2 regions of the Roseburia intestinalis L1-82 genome follow, and region 1 is predicted to be linked to the other one. Evidence: riboswitches for the same ligand, from Rfam matches in the RefSeq annotation. Region 1 holds a riboswitch; the other holds the start of a gene.
The links. Region 1 has a riboswitch for FMN ahead of ribD (bifunctional diaminohydroxyphosphoribosylaminopyrimidine deaminase/5-amino-6-(5-phosphoribosylamino)uracil reductase RibD). Riboswitches for the same ligand answer to the same signal wherever they lie in the genome.
Positions count from the first base shown of each region.

Region 2: it holds a riboswitch for FMN, as region 1 does, so the genes downstream of both, RIL182_RS16800 (ECF transporter S component) here and ribD (bifunctional diaminohydroxyphosphoribosylaminopyrimidine deaminase/5-amino-6-(5-phosphoribosylamino)uracil reductase RibD) in region 1, are expected to answer to the same signal.

Region 1 is NZ_LR027880.1:397,910-407,793, reverse strand. Features, by position in the region: gene RIL182_RS02010 (DUF3267 domain-containing protein) at 1-266, shown strand, start outside; gene RIL182_RS02005 (hypothetical protein) at 317-967, shown strand; gene ribH (6,7-dimethyl-8-ribityllumazine synthase) at 1,443-1,913, opposite strand; gene RIL182_RS01995 (bifunctional 3,4-dihydroxy-2-butanone-4-phosphate synthase/GTP cyclohydrolase II) at 1,985-3,187, opposite strand; gene RIL182_RS01990 (riboflavin synthase) at 3,202-3,849, opposite strand; gene ribD (bifunctional diaminohydroxyphosphoribosylaminopyrimidine deaminase/5-amino-6-(5-phosphoribosylamino)uracil reductase RibD) at 3,909-5,009, opposite strand; FMN riboswitch at 5,370-5,484, opposite strand; gene RIL182_RS01980 (DegV family protein) at 5,553-8,228, opposite strand; gene RIL182_RS01975 (hybrid sensor histidine kinase/response regulator) at 8,221-9,884, opposite strand, start outside.
Region 2 is NZ_LR027880.1:3,565,285-3,575,168, forward strand. Features, by position in the region: gene ispD (2-C-methyl-D-erythritol 4-phosphate cytidylyltransferase) at 1-629, opposite strand, end outside; gene tsaD (tRNA (adenosine(37)-N6)-threonylcarbamoyltransferase complex transferase subunit TsaD) at 629-1,654, opposite strand; gene RIL182_RS16765 (DUF6715 family protein) at 1,647-2,225, opposite strand; gene RIL182_RS16770 (ribonuclease Z) at 2,239-3,159, opposite strand; gene RIL182_RS21385 (hypothetical protein) at 3,215-3,367, opposite strand; gene RIL182_RS16775 (hypothetical protein) at 3,364-3,594, opposite strand; gene rimI (ribosomal protein S18-alanine N-acetyltransferase) at 3,714-4,151, opposite strand; gene tsaB (tRNA (adenosine(37)-N6)-threonylcarbamoyltransferase complex dimerization subunit type 1 TsaB) at 4,148-4,852, opposite strand; gene tsaE (tRNA (adenosine(37)-N6)-threonylcarbamoyltransferase complex ATPase subunit type 1 TsaE) at 4,888-5,328, opposite strand; gene RIL182_RS16795 (YcxB family protein) at 5,379-5,876, opposite strand; gene RIL182_RS16800 (ECF transporter S component) at 6,131-6,745, opposite strand; FMN riboswitch at 6,943-7,111, opposite strand; gene RIL182_RS16805 (Tex family protein) at 7,156-9,303, opposite strand; gene RIL182_RS16810 (hypothetical protein) at 9,461-9,814, shown strand.

The sequences.
Region 1 (9,884 bases):
TTGTTGCATTAGCATCATATCCTCTGAAGCGAAGAAGGTTTATTGTAATGTGCCTATTACCATTTGTGCTTGGAATAATACCATTATTGATTTTTATTGTTAGTCCGGCAGAATATAGAGAACTAAATGGACTAATGTTTGGCATGTCATGTATGGGTATGGTTTCGCCATTTCCCGATGTATATAATGTTTTTATTGTCTTAAAAAATGCAAATAAAAAAGATGCAATAATGTTTTATAAAAACGATATGTATAAGGTATCGTAAATTCCAGTTTATTAGGATGATAAATTTTATTTTGAATAGGACAGGTGTTTATGAAAAAAAGCGCGAGCGCAGTTTCTGTTATTGGAGGAGCCGATGGACCGACCTCCATTTTTTTTAAGAAAAATGCAAAACTTACTCTAAAACAGAAAATTCAAAGAGCAAAAAATAAAATTAAGCGGTTCTATGTGGATAAAACCCTTTCATGTGAAAGTCATAGTTTGGATGAAGTAATAGAGTATATCGTAAATAGATATAGGTTTGCTGAAGTCGATAAGGATGCTGAAGAATTTCCAGAAGAATATCAGCAGATGAGAGCCTCTTTTATCATTCAATATGCTCCAGAATTATTAGGAGAATCTACTGCATGTCCTAAATTAAAGAGCGAATCGCCAAAAGATGTGGAGGCTTATATCAGGCAAAGCGAGGAGCGAATGCAGAGGGCAATGGAAATCCCTTCGACAGAATTTGATATTGACTTTCATAAATTCAAAAAAGCATTTGATGATATCAATGATACCATGTATATTGTTATCGAAAAAAAATATGCATATATTGGCGGTGGGGCTGGTGGAAATAAAAAGGTGGTTAAAAACTTTCAGAGTATCTATAAAGATATATACAGATATTACGGTGTCACAAAAGAGGATAAAGTAAGCAAATCGGAACGATATAAGGATGTGGTTCGAACCTTGAGTCAGTAATACAGTTTTGCAATCATTCAAGATATAGAAAAATCTATAAAAAAGGAGCTGAGACACTGCTGATTTTAATCAGATAGTTTGACAGCCCCGAGACCGTTTCAAGTTTTGTGTAAACGCTAAAAACTGATATAAGATTTGTGAATAGTTACAAATGGGCAGAGTCGATTTTCCGGATTCTGCCCATATCTGCATTATACAGGAGTTTTTGGGCATGTCAATAAGACCTGCCCAAAACAAGCTGGTTTTACAGGTTGCGTCCGTTCAGACGCTCTTCAAATTTCTCTCATTGCTGCTTTTTGTGGGCTGTCTTTTCTTCTTGCCATAAAAATAACCTCCAAGCTGAGTAATTTTATCTTACATCAGTTTGGAGGTTTACACAAACTTTGGGATGCTCCCTTTTAATTAGAATCCTGGAACGAACCATTTTTAAGGCAGCTTAGAATCCAGAAACATCTGGCCCCGCCTGGTCTCTTCTTTACTTTTCCATTACACGCATCAGATTCACCATCTCGATCGCACCCACAGCGCATTCATATCCCTTATTTCCCGCCTTGCTTCCGGCACGCTCGATTGCCTGTTCAATATTGTCTGTCGTAAGGATGCCAAACATAACCGGAATTTTGCTCTGTAAGGAAACACTTGCAATCCCTTTGGAAACTTCACTGCACACATAATCATAATGGCTCGTTGCCCCGCGTATCACTGCCCCAAGGCAGATCACCGCATCATACTTTCCGCTTGCCGCCATCTTCTCTGCGATCACCGGTATTTCAAATGCCCCCGGCACCCATGCCAGATCAATCTGCTCCTCCGGTACATCATGGCGCTTCAACCCGTCAAGTGCACCCCCGATCAGTCTTGACACGATAAATTCATTAAACCTCGCTGCCACGATCCCAATCTTAATGTCCTCTGCCCCTGTTAATTTTCCTTCTAAAACGTTCATTTTTTTATCTCCTTTTTTATAATGTTGATGTCAGGTTGATACCATAGATACTTAATATTATATTTATCCTCTTATTCAAAACGAAGCATATGCCCCATCTTTTCCTGTTTTGTCCGCAGATAAAACAGATCATACGGTGTCGCCTTCATCTGGATCGGCACGCGCTCTTTGATTTCCATGCCATAATCTTTCAACTGGTAAACTTTATCCGGGTTATTGGTCAGAAGCCGCAGTGTTTTTACTCCGAGATCTTTTAAGATCTGTGCTCCAATGTAATACTCCCGCTCATCCCCTGCAAAACCGAGCGCAAGGTTCGCCTCTAACGTATCCATTCCTTCCTCCTGCAATGTATAGGCGCGCAGCTTGTTCAGTAACCCGATGCCTCTTCCCTCCTGCCGCATATAAAGCAGGATTCCGCGGCCTTCTTTTTCGATCTGTTCCATTGCCGCAGCAAGCTGTTCCCCGCAGTCACACCGAAGGGATCCGAATACATCTCCCGTCAGGCACTCGGAGTGTACACGGCACAGCACATCCTCTCCGTCTCCGATCTCACCTTTTACCAGCGCAACATGATGTTCCCCGTTTAAAATATTCTGATAACCATACGCTTTAAATTCTCCATATTTTGTCGGGAGTTTTGCGACTGCTGCGCACTCTACCAGTTTCTCATGTTTTTTGCGGTACTCCTGAATTGCCGCGATCGTGATAAAACAGATATTCCATTTTTCTGCAAGTTCCATGAGTTCTGTTGTACGCATCATTGTTCCGTCCTCACGCATGATTTCACAGCACAGTCCACATTCTTTTAAGCCCGCAAGACGCATCAGGTCAACGACCGCTTCTGTATGACCGTTACGTTCTAACACACCATTCTTTTTTGCAAGCAGAGGAAACATGTGTCCCGGTCTGCGAAAGTCTTCCGGTTTTGCATCCTCACTGATGCAGTGCCTTGCTGTCATGCCGCGTTCCTCCGCCGAAATTCCGGTCGTTGTACCGGCATAATCGATCGATACGGTAAATGCGGTCTCATGGTTGTCTGTATTGTCTGCCACCATCTGCGGGAGTTTTAATCTTTCACAAATCTCCTTTGACATCGGCATACAGATCAACCCTTTTCCATATGTCGCCATAAAATTCAGATTTTCTGTCGTTGCAAACTCTGCCGCGCAGATAAAGTCCCCTTCATTCTCACGGTCTTCATCATCTGTCACAAGAATAATTTTTCCTTTTTTCAATTCTTCCAATGCCTGTTCCACTGTATCAAATTTCCTCATTATACTTCTTCCTTTCAAAATCCGTTGGAAAGTAAAAATTCCTTCGTGATCTTACTCTCCGTTGTTTTTTCTTTCTTCCGGTTCAAAAAATGCTCAATGTACTTCCCGATACAGTCATTTTCCAGATTTACCGTATCCCCCGCCTTTTTGTGTGCAAGAACCGTACACTGCGCCGTATGCGGGATGACAGACACCATAAAACTCGTCTGTGTCGTTTTTGCAACCGTAAGGCTGATCCCATCCACCGCGACAGAACCCTTTTCAACAATGTAGTGCATGATCTTCTCCGGTGCTTTCATGGAATAACAAATCGCGATTTCGTCTGATTTGACCTCACAGATCGTTCCGGTTCCGTCAATATGTCCTGTCACGATATGACCGCCAAATCTGCCGTTTGCCGCCATCGCACGTTCCAGGTTCACCGGACTTCCCGCCGCTGCTTCTCCAATCGATGACCTCCGCAGCGTTTCGTGCATTACATCGGCGGTAAAATAGTTTTTTCCAAAAGATGTCACTGTAAGACAGATTCCATTTACGGCAATGCTGTCACCAATTTTGATATCCTCTAATACTTTTTCTGCCTCTATTTTCAGTCTGGCAGAATTGCCTTTCCGGTCTGCTGTTATGATCCTTCCGACCTCTTCCACAATTCCTGTAAACAAGTTTTCTCCCCTCCCTGCTTTTTACGGTATGTTCAAAACCTTATGTATCTGTTTCCCTCTCATTTATTTTTCAGTTCCCCGGCGATCAGAATGTCCTCCCCCACCTGCTGTACCCTCTGACTGACCAGGCAATACGCGTCATCGGGATAATCCACGCCTATTCCTGCAACCGGACTTTTGGCATCTGCTCCGCCAAACAGTTTCGGTGCCACATACGCATACACCTCATTGACGATCCCGGCTTCTAACGCCGACCAGTTCAGCATGGCACCGCCCTCAAGCAATACGCTCTCGATCCCGTCTGCTCCGAGCTGCCGCATCAGTTCTTTTAAATCCACTTTTCCATCCGCATGTTCTGTCACTATGATCCGGCATCCATATTTCTGATATTCCCTGATCTTCGCCTCATCCTGACAGCAGGTTGCAATGATGGTATTCTGCTCCTCTGCAGTCTGCACGATCCGGCTCTTAAGCGGTATCCGCAATGTCGTATCACAGACGATCCTGACCGGGTCTTTTGTCTGCGGCAGACGGCAGTTTAACATTGGATCATCCGCGATTACCGTGCCTGCCCCAACCATGATTCCGGTCATTTCATGCCGCATGCGGTGTACCTGTTCTCTTGCCGCCTCTCCGGTGATCCATTGCGATTTTCCGGATGCCGACGCTATTTTTCCATCCAGTGTCATCGCATATTTCATCCGCACATAGGGCAGTTTTGTCTGGATATAATGAAAAAATACCCGATTTTGGTACTCACATTCCTCCTGTAAAACTCCTTCCGTCACCAGGATGCCCTGCTCCCTTAACTGCCGGATCCCGGCTCCCGCCACAAGCGGATTGATGTCTTCCGCCCCAACAAACACATGGCTGATCCCGGCTTCTATGACCGCCTGTGTACACGGAGGCGTTTTCCCGTAATGGCAGCACGGTTCTAATGTCACATAAAGATCTGCTCCTGCCGGATCCTCTCCCCTGCTCCTGCAATCCGCCAGCGCTTCCCGCTCTGCGTGAAGTCCGCCAAATTTTTTATGATAGCCTTCCCCGATGATTCTGTCCTCTTTTACAAGAACCGCACCGACCACCGGATTTGTCTTTGTCCATCCTCTGCCAAGCTCTGCAAGTTCCATTGCCCGGCGCATATATCTTTCCTGCTGCATGAATACCTTCCCTTTCCTGCAAGATAAAATCTGCAATCTCTGTTGCTTCATGACGATAGAATACACGCTCCGGGAATATTCTATTGCCATAAAAAGAAGCTCTGAACACGATCGTTCAGAGCTTCTTAAAACCGGATTTTAGGGATTTCTAAAATGACATATTTTAAAAACCGGGATACCATGCGAAACTTTTTTCCGTTTCTGATATCCGGCAGGATATCTAATTTTTGCAGCAATAAAATACGCGCTCCGCGAACATTCTATTGTCACAAATAAAAAGACTCTGAAATAAAACTATTTCAGAGCCATGTATGCATTATCTTACCAACCGTTTAAAACGATCCTTTAAATCCTGCTTATCCATATCTTCTTTCATCCAGACTATACTGTCGGCTTCGGAATTACACCGAATCATGCCTTACGGCTCGTGGGCTATACCACCGGTAGGGAATCACACCCTGCCCTGAAGATCATATTCTATTTTTATGTGTCTGAGTATAACACGCTTTCTTAAAATGTCAATACTGTTTTTCAGACCAAATTTTACTGCAGCATATAAATAAGTCCAAAACAGCCGGCTCCACAGTTACTTGTAATCGCTGCTGATGCCTCCTGCATGTAGATCTGATCAAATTTTTTATACTTTTGCACTTCCTCTAAAATCATATCTTTCGTCTCTTTCGAACAACCCGCAGATGTTATAAATAAGACTTTCTGATCAATCGGCGACCATCGCGCCATCTGCGCGTGTATATATTTTTTATAAACATCCTGTGTATTTCCAAAAAAGATCGCTGCCGGTACAATTTTCTTTTTGTGCAATGCCAGAACCGGATGACACTGCAGCATCTCTGTCATTTTCCATACCTGCTTATTTAAAAGTCCACTGCGGTAAAGCTGTTTCGAACTGTCTAAAATAAAGCTTGTCTGTATTTTAGGCTGTATTGCTTCCAGACTCTGTAATACTTCATCCAGATCCTTATTTTTCAGCACCATATTCGCCGCATGCATAACCATCAGGCCTGTACCACTCGACAAATGACCGGAATCAAACACCTGCACATGGGAAAATCCGGCTGCCGCCTGGCTTGCATTCTCAAATCCCTTTCCGGATCCTGAAGCAATACTGATATGCAGTACCTGTTCCGCCTCCTCAAGCAGATTTCCAAAAAATGTCTCATATTCCCCGACTGTCGGTGCTTCCGACTTAGCATACTGATCTTTTTCAATATAAGACAGCAGACTGTCTGAATGGATTTCCACCATATCCTCGTAATGCCCATATTCCGTATTTACAAAATAATGCATGACCGGTATTCCAAGCTGCCGGATCACATCATTCGGCAGATCCACAACGTTGTCCGTGCTGACGATCAGCCTTTGCTTTTTCTTCTGGCCCAGAATACGGAATCCGTCCATCTCACTGACTTCATCCGGATCGATCATATATTCAATGCGCTCTTTTGGCAGATAACGGAGAAGCATTGCCTCAAAAAGGATTCCATTGATCGGTTTCGCAAGATAATCAGAAAATCCCATTTTACGATACTTTTCTTCTGCACCAGACATTGCATTGGCAGTCAGCGCAATAATCGGCGTTTTGCGGCAGAATCCACCCTGCTGGTTGCGCACCAGATCCATGGTTTTTTCACCATCCATCTCTGGCATCATGTGATCCATAAAAATCACATCGTAATTATTTTTTGCCGTCAGCTTCAGACATTCCATTCCACTATGCGCCAATGCAAGCTGGACTTTGGTTTCCCGAAGCAGTTTTTTAGCGACAAGCAGATTCATATCATTGTCATCCACAACAAGAACTTTTGCTTCCGGTGCTTCGAAACTCTTTTTATAGGAGGATCTCTGATGTCTTGATGAACTATTATAATTGAGATTTCCAAGCGGCGTGGCATTTACAATTTTCTGTGGAATCGTAATCGTAAATGTAGAACCTTTCTGATAAATACTGTCAACCGTGATCTGACCACCCATCAGATTTACAAGCTGGCTGCAGATAGAAAGTCCAAGGCCTGTTCCCTCGATTCCTTTTGTGCTGCCTTCATTGACCCGTTTAAAACTGTCAAACAGGTATTTCATATCATCCTGACGGATTCCCATACCGGTATCGATCACAGCCATTTTTAAAAGGATTTCGTCCGCTCCCGTCTGCTCACTCTCCACAAACAGCGTGACGGATCCCTTTTGCGTATACTTGATCGCATTACTTAAAATATTGGTTAAAACCTGTTTGATCCTCATCTCGTCGCCATAAAGCATGGATGGCAGTTTTTCAGATACATTGACACAAAATTCCAGATTTTTCTCATGTGCACGGATCCAGGTCGTGTTTACAATTTCACTGAATAATTCTCCTGTCTCATAACGCGCCGGAACAACTTCCATTTTCCCCGCCTCAATTTTGGACAGGTCTAAAATATCATTGATCAGGGACAAAAGCATCTTACTTGCACTCTGGATATTATTGGCATTCTCAATAATATCGTCTGACAGATTCTCCTCCCGAAGTGTCATTTCATTTAATCCTATGATCGTATTGATCGGCGTACGGATTTCATGGCTCATATTTGCAAGGAAACGGCTCTGTGTATTCATTGCGGCAACTAACTCCGCCTGCTGCTTTTCATTTTCTTTTCTCTGATATTCAGAGAGTGTGATCTGGATAAACATAAACGCACAGGTCAGAAAGATGGTTATGACCGCACTCACGATAATATCCCCATAAACTACAGATTCCGATTCCATATAAGTGATCCGTTCCGGATGAACATATGCAGTGTAAAAACAATACGCATCCGCAATGATCGTTATAACAGTTCCCGCGGCAAGACTTTTCCCCCGCAGCAGGAAAAAAAGCGAGATGAAACCAAGAACAAACCAAAGCGGCATACCGCTTTTTAAGCCTCCGGAGCGCAGAAACGTAACTGGAAGAAAAATTCCATTCAGCCCTGACATCAGAATGAAAGAACAGAGATCATATTGCTGGAATTTATTTCCTGCCCAGAAAAGCATGCCCATAAAAAGCGCCCCGGCAAATAATGCTGCGACATTTTTTATCTCCATTCCCTCGGCAAGCGTATAAACTCCCCCCACTGCCATCGCGATCGTTCCAAGCAGCGACATAAAGCGGAATAACTGTGCATGAATTGAAACATCTTTCCGGATCAGTACCTGGATAATTCTGTCACTCAGCTTACTCATTGTCCGCACCTCCCCATTTTTTTAATGTTTCCGCAGCACTGATAAAATCAAACAGTTCAATCTGGGCTTCCATATCAGCGATCAACTGTGCATCCGAATCCGCCATCGAACTGCCCGTCTCATTTTTTATCATCTCTAACAGCTTCATTGCCTCTGCCTGGTCAAAATTGTCGATTGCTGCCGATAGTTTCTGCACTGGATTTTTTTCTTCCCCCACCGTCACATACTTAGACAGCCCATCAAGGATCGAACAGTAGTCTGCGATCAGCTCCGTATGGTTTTGTATGATATAATTTTCATCCCCATGCTCACATGCCTCCTGCATCCTCTTTGCCCTTTTTGAAAGCTCTTTTGCACCGATCGTAAGACTTTGTCCTTTCAGGGAATGTACATTGATCTTATAATTTTCCCAGTCTTTTTTATCATACAGCTCCTGTAATGTCTGGATCTGACTTCTTCCCTGTTCATAAAAACACTGCACGATCTCCATATAATCCGCTTCATTATTGTCAAAGTAGGAAAGCCCAAGCCGGCGGTCAATTCCTGCAGCCTCAAATTCTTTCCCTCCTTCTTTGAATTGTCCGGATAATCCACTGTTTTCTTCTGTCTTGCAGGTAACCTGTTCCTCTCCCGTATCTTTTTCAATAAACATGCTTAAATATTTGCGAAGGACACGTTCCATCGCAGATTTTTCAATCGGTTTCGCAACAAAATCATCGAATCCTTCCCTGATCAGCATCTCTCTGGCTCCGCCTATGGCGTTGGCTGTCAGTGCAATGATCGGTATTTTCCGTTCACGGAACCGCGGTAATTCATGAATCCTGTGCATACATTCCACGCCATCCATTTCCGGCATCATATGATCCATAAACACGAGATCATAGCTTCTGTCACTGATTTTATCAATTGCCTCACTACCGCTCAATGCCGTATCGATCGTGATGCCATAATGGCTTAACAGACTTGAAACAACTTTTAAATTCATGGCACTGTCATCCACTGCAAGAATTTTGGCTCCTTTTACACGGAATCTGTCATGATGCCACCGTTCGTCGTATGCGTCCTGCTGAAGTTTTTCTCCATTCAAAATGGTTGCAACCGAGAATACATGCATCGGGCGATAGATAAGCAGAACTTCCGGTCCGATTTTTTGCAGATCACAATCCCTGTTTGCCATGACAACAACTTTCATTTTTGCAGTCAGGCTGTCAAAATAACTTTGATCTATAAAATATTCGACATCCGCAACAAACAAAAACTGATAATTTTCATGATCGATGCGGTTTTTTAGTTCATGCATGGTCGAACAGCGCACGGCATCTACATGAAGCTGATCGACCATCCTCTGTATACATTCAAGATATCCGTCACGAAGCTGTCCGAAACGGTATCTTTCGAGATCCATATAAAAAATGATCTTTTTATCTCCGGCATCACGCACGGATACAAGCGGCATATCCGTCAGTACTCTCTGTGGAATGATAATAGAAACCGTCGTCCCTGCATCAGGAACACTCTCAATATGCATATGTCCATTCATTTTTGCAATCATTTTACGTGAGATTGCAAGACCTAAGCCAATGCCCCCCGCACGCCGGTCACGGGTCGTATCTACCTGATTGTATGTGTTTTCCAGTGCATCTATATTTTTTTCGC
Region 2 (9,884 bases), 1.3 Mb from region 1:
TTCCTGTAGTTCCCCTCGATCAGCTTAACCGACTGGTTTGTCATCCGTTCCACCACCATCGCATCATCCGTAATGGCAGAGTCCTCATCTGCAAGCATTTTTCGATATGCCTCATATACAAGTGGATAGGAAAAGCTCTGTGGTGTCTGAATCTGCCATACTTTTGAACGCTCTGGCGTCAATTTAGCATAACCGTCTTCATCTGCTATTTTGATTGTGTCTTTTACCGGCATTCCCGCCACGCATGCACGATATTTCTTCACCGCCTGCATGGATCTTTTTATGATATCGGCCGACACTAACGGTCTCGCCCCGTCATGGATCAGCACATAGTCCGCCCCCTCCGCTGCGCAGAGTCCCGCATATACAGAATGATATCGTTCCACGCCACCCGGCACGATTGCTTTTACTTTACCGATATGATATTTATCAATAATTTTCCGTTTACAATACGCTTCCTCATCGGCACCTGTGACAAGGATGATATCTGTGATATCACTCTCCTCAAATGCCTTTAATGCATAATAAAGAACCGGCTTTCCTGCCAGTGTAAGATATTGCTTGTGAATATGACTGTGCATTCTTTTTCCGGTTCCACCAGCAAGAACGATCGCCGTAAATTTTTCCATTAGCGTTCTCCAAGTTTTAAATTTGGAACAGCATTGAGATCTAACCCATCTCTCTGTCCATGTATAAAATCATAATAAGCAGCAACACCAATCATTGCCGCATTGTCGGTACAAAAAATCGGTGATGGATGATAAAACTGCACTCCTTTTTTCTCGCACGCCTCACGCATTCCTTCACGCAGGACTCCGTTGGAAGCCACGCCTCCTGCAATCGCAAATTTATCCATCTTAAACTCATCGATTGCTTTCATCGCATTCCCGATCAAAACATCCGTCACTGCTTTCTGAAATGATGCCGCAACATCTGCCTGTACGATAGAGATTCCTTTCATCTGGCAGCCGTTCAGATAGTTTAAAACTGCGGATTTTAACCCACTGAAGCTGAAATCATATGGTCCATCTGCGATTTTTGCGCGCGGGAACTCCATCGCATGGGGATTTCCCTCATGCGATACTTTTTCGATCTTCGGTCCACCCGGATAGCCCAGTCCGATTGCTCTTGCCACTTTGTCAAAAGCTTCTCCGGCCGCATCGTCCCTCGTACGTCCTAATATCTCGTATTTTCCATAGTCCAGCACTTTTACAAGATGGGTATGTCCGCCGGATACAACAAGGCATAAAAATGGCGGCTCTAAATCTTTGTTCTCAATGTAGTTTGCGCTGATATGTCCTTCGATATGATGCACTCCGACCAGAGGTATATTTTTCGCATAACTGATCGCCTTTGCCTCCGCTACTCCGACTAACAGTGCACCTACCAGTCCCGGTCCGTATGTAACACCGATTGCATCGATATCATCCAGAGTCGTATCTGCGTCACTGAGTGCCTGCTCGATCACCTGATTGATTTTTTCAATATGTTTTCGCGAAGCAATCTCCGGAACGACACCGCCATATAATGTGTGAAGTGCAATCTGTGATGAAATCACATTGGATCTGACATCCCTGCCGTTTACCACAACTGCTGCCGCAGTTTCATCACATGAACTTTCTATTGCAAGAATCTTTATCTCCTTGTCACTCATCTTCCGTATCTCCTTCGGTCTGATAAAATACTAAAATCTTCCATTTTCCGTCTTTGTCTTTTCTAAGCACATAAGTCTGATTTGTACGGGTATAACTTTTATTTTCGTTCACAAAATAAGATGCCGTCACATAAGCGCAGTCATCCCCATCAATCTTTTGATATTTTACCTCATCACTGCTGCACACAGAGGAGGACTCTATCTTTTTCGACTTGTCGTGATAGTCTTCTATATCGGCTTTCAGGCTTTTAAAATAATCATCTCTGGAATTGTTTTCCAACAGTTCATCATCCATCAGAAGTCTTGCCTGATCGCCAAGCTCATAAAGTTCGTCATCTGTATACTCTTCATCATAAAAGCAGGTAATAATACGATTATAAAATTTCACAACTTCTCTTGGTGTTTCCGGGTAATTCTTTTCAAGATTCTTGGTAATCACTTTCTCTACTTCCGTAAGGTCATCGTTATTTTCTGCCGAATTTCCCTTTTTCGCCGCAGTATACCAGAAAAGTCCCACAATGATCACAACACATACAACTGCAAAAATGATTTTCTGTCCATTCTTTTTCATATGAATCCCCCTCTCAATTTTTCTCATCCTCAAACATCAGTTCCACACTCTTTCCATCTTTTCCAAGAAAAGCATTGGGGAAAATCTCCCTTACCTGCGGCATATAATCTTCTGCATGCACCAGTGACGGTGAAAAATGGGTCAGCCACATTTCTGCGACTTCCGCTTTTTTTGCCACTTCCGCTGCTTCATAAAAAGTCATATGCTTGTACTGTTTTGCTTTTGCAATTTTTTCTTTTTCCGCATACATACCCTCGCAGATCAGAAGATCCGAATTTTTTGCAGAAGCAACAAGTGATTCCGTCGGCCTGGTATCGGTACAGTAAGTTACTTTGATCCCTTTCCGGGCAGCACCAAGCACCATATCCGGGGTATAATGTGCCCCATCTTCCGTTTCGATCTCTTCCCCTTTTTGAAGTCTGTTCCAGTATTTTTGTGGAATTTCACGTTCCTTCGCGTGCTCCACGGAAAACCTTCCGGCACGTCTGATCTCCACGGTATACCCATAGCAGGTAATATTATGGTTGACGCGGAACGCATGGATATGATATCCGTTTATTTCTATATCGGCTTCCGGTTCCATTATTTCAATATATCTTATTTCAAACGGCAGTTCCGGTGCAATCATCCGAAGTGCCCCGACTACACGCTCTAATCCCTTTGGTCCAATCATAGTCAGAGGTTCTGTCCGCTCTGCATTGCCCATGGAAAGAAGCAATCCCGGCAGTCCGCTGATATGATCCGCATGATAATGTGTAAAACAGATCACATCGATTGGCTTAAAAGTCCATCCTTTTTCCTTGATTGCGATCTGGGTTCCCTCTCCACAGTCAATAAGTAAACTGCTCCCGTTATAACGCATCAGTGACGCCGTCAGCCAACGGTGCGGCAGCGGCATCATGCCTGCAGTTCCCAAAAGACATACGTCTAACATATAATCCTCCTTGTTTTGCGGAGCAAAATCCGAGTCCACTGACGAGGAGAGGATTTTACTCCTTGTTTTGCGAAGCAAAATCCGAGCCCACTGGCGAGGAGAGGATTTTACTCCTTGTTTTGCGGAGCAAAATGCAATTTTGTTTTGTAAAATTTGCCATCTGGTGAGCAATGCCCAGCATACCGGGCATAGATTTTACTCCTTTCATACAAACTCTGTTACCTGTTTTTCCTCCGGCGGTATCACAAATTTTTCTACCATTTTTTCATAGCAGGACTCACAGATATCCATTCTGTGTATCCTCCCGTCTTTTTTATCGGAAAAATACCCCCACTCCTTCTCCACCGTAAGGAATGAAGTGCGGTCCTTCTCAGATAACAGACAAATCATTTTTCCACAACAGTTACAATATATTTTCTGATCTTTTCTGCTCATTTTTTCTGCCTTCCCATTCTGCAATACAGACAGACATTGTCCACGAAAACCTATGCTGTCCACAGATATCTATTAATATCTATATTATACAAACAAGATTCTGCCTTATGTAGTGGGAATTATTGGCCATATATCATAATATAGGCATCCTCTTTCGGAAGTTCATAGAATCCCTTCCGCACGCCGTGATTTACAAATCCATTGCGCTCATACAGACGGATTGCACTGTCATTCGAACAACGGACTTCGAGCACGATTCTGCCGACCGAGCGGCTCTCTGCCTCTTTTTTTGCTTCCGCAAGCAGCATGCCGCCAATGCCATGGCACCGCATTTCCGGTGAAACCGCCACGTTTGTGATCTCACCTTCATCAATGGATAAATACATTCCGATATATCCTAAGATCTTATTATTTTCTTCCGCAACCAGAAAAACCGTGTTCGGCAGACTGAGTGAATCCACAAATCCCTGATAACTCCATGGCTGTGAAAAGATCATTCTTTCCAGTTCACTTACCTGTTCTGCATCTTTTACCTGCATGGCTCTGACTGTGATCATGCTAATCCGCCCTCTTTTCGTTCTCTCTCTGCCTGGGACAGGCGCAGATATTCCGGCTTGTGTTCTGCAGCGGTTTCTGATCTGCCCTCTGCAAAATATTTCATGCCAAGTGCCGCAACCGCTCCTGCTCTCTGTTTATTGACGTGTGCAGGGGCAAATGTATACGGTACACTGCAGTTTTCTGCTATATACTCCTGAAATACCGGCACACCATCCCCTAAAAAAGTAACCGGCTGTTCGAACTGGTTTACAATCGAAATGATCTCATCAATTCCGACTGCGCACTGTTCCTTTAATACTTCCATCTCATTGCCGTCAAAAGAATAAAGTCCCGTGTAAGTCTGGTTTCTTCTGGCATCCATAAGCGGACACACAAGTCCTGCATGTCCGACAAGATTATACGCAAGCGCATCTACGGTCGGCACGTTGATGATCGGCTTATTTAATGCCAGTCCAAGTCCTTTTGCCGTTGCCGAACCAATCCGAAGCCCGGTAAATGATCCCGGACCTCCTGCGATTGCGATCGCATCGATCGAATTTAGATCCAGCTCTATCATCTTTGCCACTTCATCCAACATTGGCAGAAGCGTCTGTGAATGTGTTTTTTTATAATTGACGGTATATTCGCCAAGCATGTTATCGTCACATACGATTGCCACGCTTGCCACCAGTCCTGAACTGTCTAATCCCAAAATTTTCATTGTAAGCTCCATTCCCGCATGAACGAACTGTTTTATCAGCCCTCATGCTCTTTTATGGTAATTTTCCGGTAATCAAATCCTTTTTCAAGATCCTTTTCAATCGTCACATCATAGCGTTTATCCGGAAGGATCTCTTCAATCAGGTTTGCCCACTCGATCATGCACAGACCTTCCCCGTAAAAGTAATCCTCATAACCGATCTCGTCCATCTCCTCGATGTCGCCGATCCTGTATACATCAAAATGATAAAACGGCATTCTTCCTTCTTCATACACCTGTACAATCGTAAAAGTCGGGCTCGACACAGGTTCTGTGATGCCAAGTCCGTCTGCGATTCCCTGTGTAAAAACAGTCTTGCCAACGCCAAGGTCTCCCACAAGCGTGTACACATCTCCCGGCTTCGCCGTTTCCCCGATCTTTTTCCCAAGCGCATGTGTCTCTGCCGCGGAAAATGTCTCATAAACGGTTTCTTTCATAATTCAGTCCTCCATGTTTTTATGAGGTAAAATATCTGCCATGCACAAATTTATTTTAATTTCACACGGTACTTCGGCAGTTTTTCTTTTGCAATTTCTGCAAGTTCACGGCATTTTTCCCCTAACTGCTGCCTTGGGATCACATAGGCATTCACACGGTTGCTGTACACCAGCACATTATTTTTCGTGGACACCATCTTATAGACCTGATCCCACATCAGTTTTGCATCTGCATCCCCCTGTGTCACGGAAATCCCTTCTCCGTCCACACAGTAATGCAGGCTGTTTTTCAATACCTCTGACGCCGCAATGCGCTGTTTCGAACGAAGATAAAGTGTCACCGGCATGTAAAACAGTATCAGCGCTCCAAGCAAAATACCAAGAACCGTATAGGATGCTCCGCGTTCACTGTATTTTGTACCTGCCGCAGCAAAACAGACGACTGCCGCTATCACGGAAATCCACCCGGATGCACCAGTGTATGTCTGGTACAGGTTAAAACGAAACATGTCCTTTGCGGTCAATGTTATATCAAATTCCAATCTCATCGTCAATCCCCCACCATTTTAGAATCAGCTTAGTATAACATTTTTTGAAAAAAAAGAAAAGACGCATTCTTTTTCTGCGTCTTTTCTCTCTGAAAACTCGTTACTGTCCACTCGTACCTCGTTCCAGTAACGGATTTTGCCGATGCTTCGCATTCCAAATCGGCAAAATCTGCTACCACCACTGTATCATACGGCATTTTCAGTTCAGAAAATGCCTGACTGTAAACAGTAACGAAACCTCTGTTAGCTCCTGCTTATGACTGTCTTCCCTTTAAGATCGGAGAAATGTGTTTGTAGGTCACAAATGTGATGACTACGGAAAACATTCCTTTAATAAAGGTAAATGGCATATTAAAGCAGATTAAACACTGTAAAATACTCTTCATGGACGGAGCAATCAGCTGATATGCTCCAAGCACTGCCTCCTGTGGCATGAAATTGTAATAGACCGGATATACCAGAAAGTAGTTTGAAACAATGCTGAAAGCACCCATGATCACTGCTCCTGCAATGGAACCGATCAGTGCGGTCGTTCTTGTCTTTTTGTACTTATAAAGAAGCCCTGCCGGCAGTACAAATGCCACACCCAGAATAAAGTTTGAAAGCTCTCCAACTCCTCCTGTGGATGTAATGAACAGATGAAGTACATTTTTTACCAGGCAGATGATCACACCACAGAGCGGCCCCATGGCAAATGATCCGATCAGTGCCGGAAGTTCTGAGAGATCCATCTTGATAAATGACGGCATAAACGGCACGGAAAAATCCAGAAACATCAGGATATATGCCACTGCGGAAAGCATAGCTGTCACTGTCAGATATCTTACATTGACTCTTTTTACGGTTACTGTTTTATTTGTTGCATCCATTTCACTCGTCTCCTTTTCTCTTTTCGGAAAATGCGAGGGATTGTAAGCGTGTTTTTGTCTGCGAAATATCTCATACAATAAAATGCACATTTTGTGAGCATTCTGCTGTCTGAATACGACAAAACCCCGGATGTAACCATCATCCGGGGTTCTATCATGTAACAGAAACGTCTTTTCTGACGTCTTATCATTCACATGCTTATCTTCTCTCATCCAGACTATACTGTCGGTTCCGGAATCTCACCGGATCAGCTGCCTTAGCAGGTCACGGACTTTGTAAATGACTCTGATCATTATCAGGACTCTACATCACCGTCGGTCGGGAATCTGCAAATCTTACTGCATCACCCTGCCCCGAAGAATTAATATTATTTTTACGCTCTCTATTGTATGCATGTTTTTCTGATCTGTCAACCATTAATTTTCATCGTGAGTGCGATGCGCTGTTTTTTCAGGTCAACATCCAATACCTTTACCTCAACGATATCGCCGACACTGACCACTTCCAGCGGATGTTTGATAAAACGGTCACTCATCTGTGAAATGTGTACCAGTCCGTCCTGATGGACTCCGATATCCACAAATGCTCCAAAGTCGATCACATTCCGGACCGTTCCCTTTAAGATCATGCCCGGTTTTAAATCCTTCATTTCAAGGACGTCGCTGCGCAAAATCGGCTTTGGCATATCCTCTCTCGGATCACGCGCCGGTTTTTCAAGTTCTTTTACGATATCCTGCAGTGTAATCTCTCCCACGCCAAGTTCTTCTGCCAGCTTTTTATAGTTGGAAATTTTTTTGGAAATGCCGTCTAATCTGCGCTCTTTCACATCCTCCGTCGTATAGCCGAGACGCTCTAACAGTGTCTTTGCCGCTGCATAACTCTCCGGATGTACACCGGTCGCATCCAGCGGATTTTTACCATCGTTGATGCGCAGAAAACCTGCACACTGCTCATATGCTTTCGGTCCTAATTTTGCTACTTTTAAGAGCTGGTTTCTCGCCTCAAACCGGCCATTTTCCTCACGGTATGCCACAATATTTTTTGCAACTGCCTTGCTGATACCGGAAATGTATTCAAGCAGGGATGCAGATGCCGTATTTAAATCAACGCCGACTCTGTTTACACAGTCCTCCACGACTCCGCCGAGTGCCTCGCTTAATTTTTTCTGGTTCATATCGTGCTGATACTGACCGACACCGATCGATTTCGGATCGATCTTTACAAGCTCTGCAAGCGGATCCTGCAGGCGGCGTGCCATGGATGCCGCGCTTCGCTGTCCTACGTCAAACTGTGGAAACTCCTCCGTTGCAAGTTTACTTGCAGAATATACGGAAGCTCCTGCCTCGTTGACAATGATATACTGTACTTTGACCGGGATCTCTTTTAATAACTCTACGATCACCTGCTCGGACTCGCGGGATGCTGTACCATTTCCCAGTGAGATCAGTGTGATGTGATATTTTGAGATCAGCTTCTTTAAAACCGCTTTTGCCTCTTCCACTTTATTTTGTGGTGCAGTCGGGTAAATGACTGTCGTATCGAGCACTTTTCCGGTCGGATCCACCACGGCAAGTTTACAGCCGGTACGGAATGCAGGGTCCCAGCCAAGTACAACCTGTCCTGCAATTGGAGGCTGCATCAAAAGCTGCTCTAAGTTCTTCCCGAATACTTTTATCGCACCATCCTCGGCTTTTTCGGTCAGGTCACTGCGGATCTCACGCTCAATGGCAGGTGCGATCAGACGGTCATAGGCATCTTCTATCACTTCTTTTAATACCGGCGTCGTCTGTGGGTTGTCGCGCACGATCACCTTTTTTTCAAGGTAACGCAAAATATCCTCGACCGGTGCCTCGATCTTTACCGTCAGGAATTTTTCATTTTCTCCACGGTTCAACGCTAAAATACGGTGTCCGGCAAGTTTCGCCACCGGCTCGTCAAATTCATAGTACATCTCATAGACAGACTCTGCTTCCGGGTCTTTTGCCGCAGAAATCATGCGTCCTTTTTTGACCGTCAGATCACGGATCCGGCTGCGGTAATCCGCCTCATCCGAAATGCTCTCCGCGATGATATCTTTTGCCCCGGCGATCGCATCCTCTGCGCTCGTCACTTCTTTTTCCGGATCAACAAATTTTTCTGCTTCCTCCTCTAAGGATGTGTTTAACATCTGTAACGTGATGATGCCGGCAAGCGGCTCTAATCCTTTTTCTTTTGCGATCGTCGCCCTGGTGCGGCGCTTTGGTTTGTACGGCCGGTAGAGATCCTCCACCACAACCATTGTTTCGGCAGACATGATCTGCGCTTTTAATTCGTCTGTCAGTTTTCCCTGTTCTTCAATGCCTGCAAGAACCGTCTCCTTGCGCTCCTCGAGATTTCTTAAATAAGTCAGTCTCTCATATAAATTACGAAGCACCTCATCGTTAAGTGCTCCGGTTGCCTCCTTGCGGTAACGGGCAATAAACGGGATGGTATTCCCTTCATCGATCAGCTTTACGGCTGCTTCAGCCTGATTTTTACGGATTCCGAGTTCCTCGGAAATCTTTGCAATAATATCCATAGTTACTCCTTTTTTCTCACCGGATTTTAACGTTTTCTCCGACGCAATATCTTTATTATAACGAAATGTCCACAGTGATTCAAGGTAACATTGTTTTTTTCCACACCGCATGATACACTATCCACATCATATTATTTATTTTCAGAAAGGCTTATTTATGGATCATCAGTTTTACAGACCAACGCCTGACCGGCATTCAAAACATATGGAAAATCTTTCCCTTATCATGGGGATCATTGCACTTTCAACGTTCTGTCTGGTTTATCCGGCATTAATCTGCGGTGCGCTCGGCATCGTGTTTGCACTGCTCTCACGCGGCGGTGAGACAACATTTTCCGGGCGTGCAAAGCTTGGGCTTACTTTAAGCAGCGTAGCGCTTGGCATTATTGTGCTGCTCTTAATTTATTCGGTGGTATTCGCTAACGTTTACTATGGTGGAATTGAAAATATGATGCGGGAAAGTTGTACATCGCTGGGGATTGATTATAATATGCTGTTTCCGCAGAACTGAGTTTTTTGTGGGAGATTCAGGGGGACAAAAGGTGGTTTGAAGGTTCGTGGGTGGCAGATTTTGCGCCGCT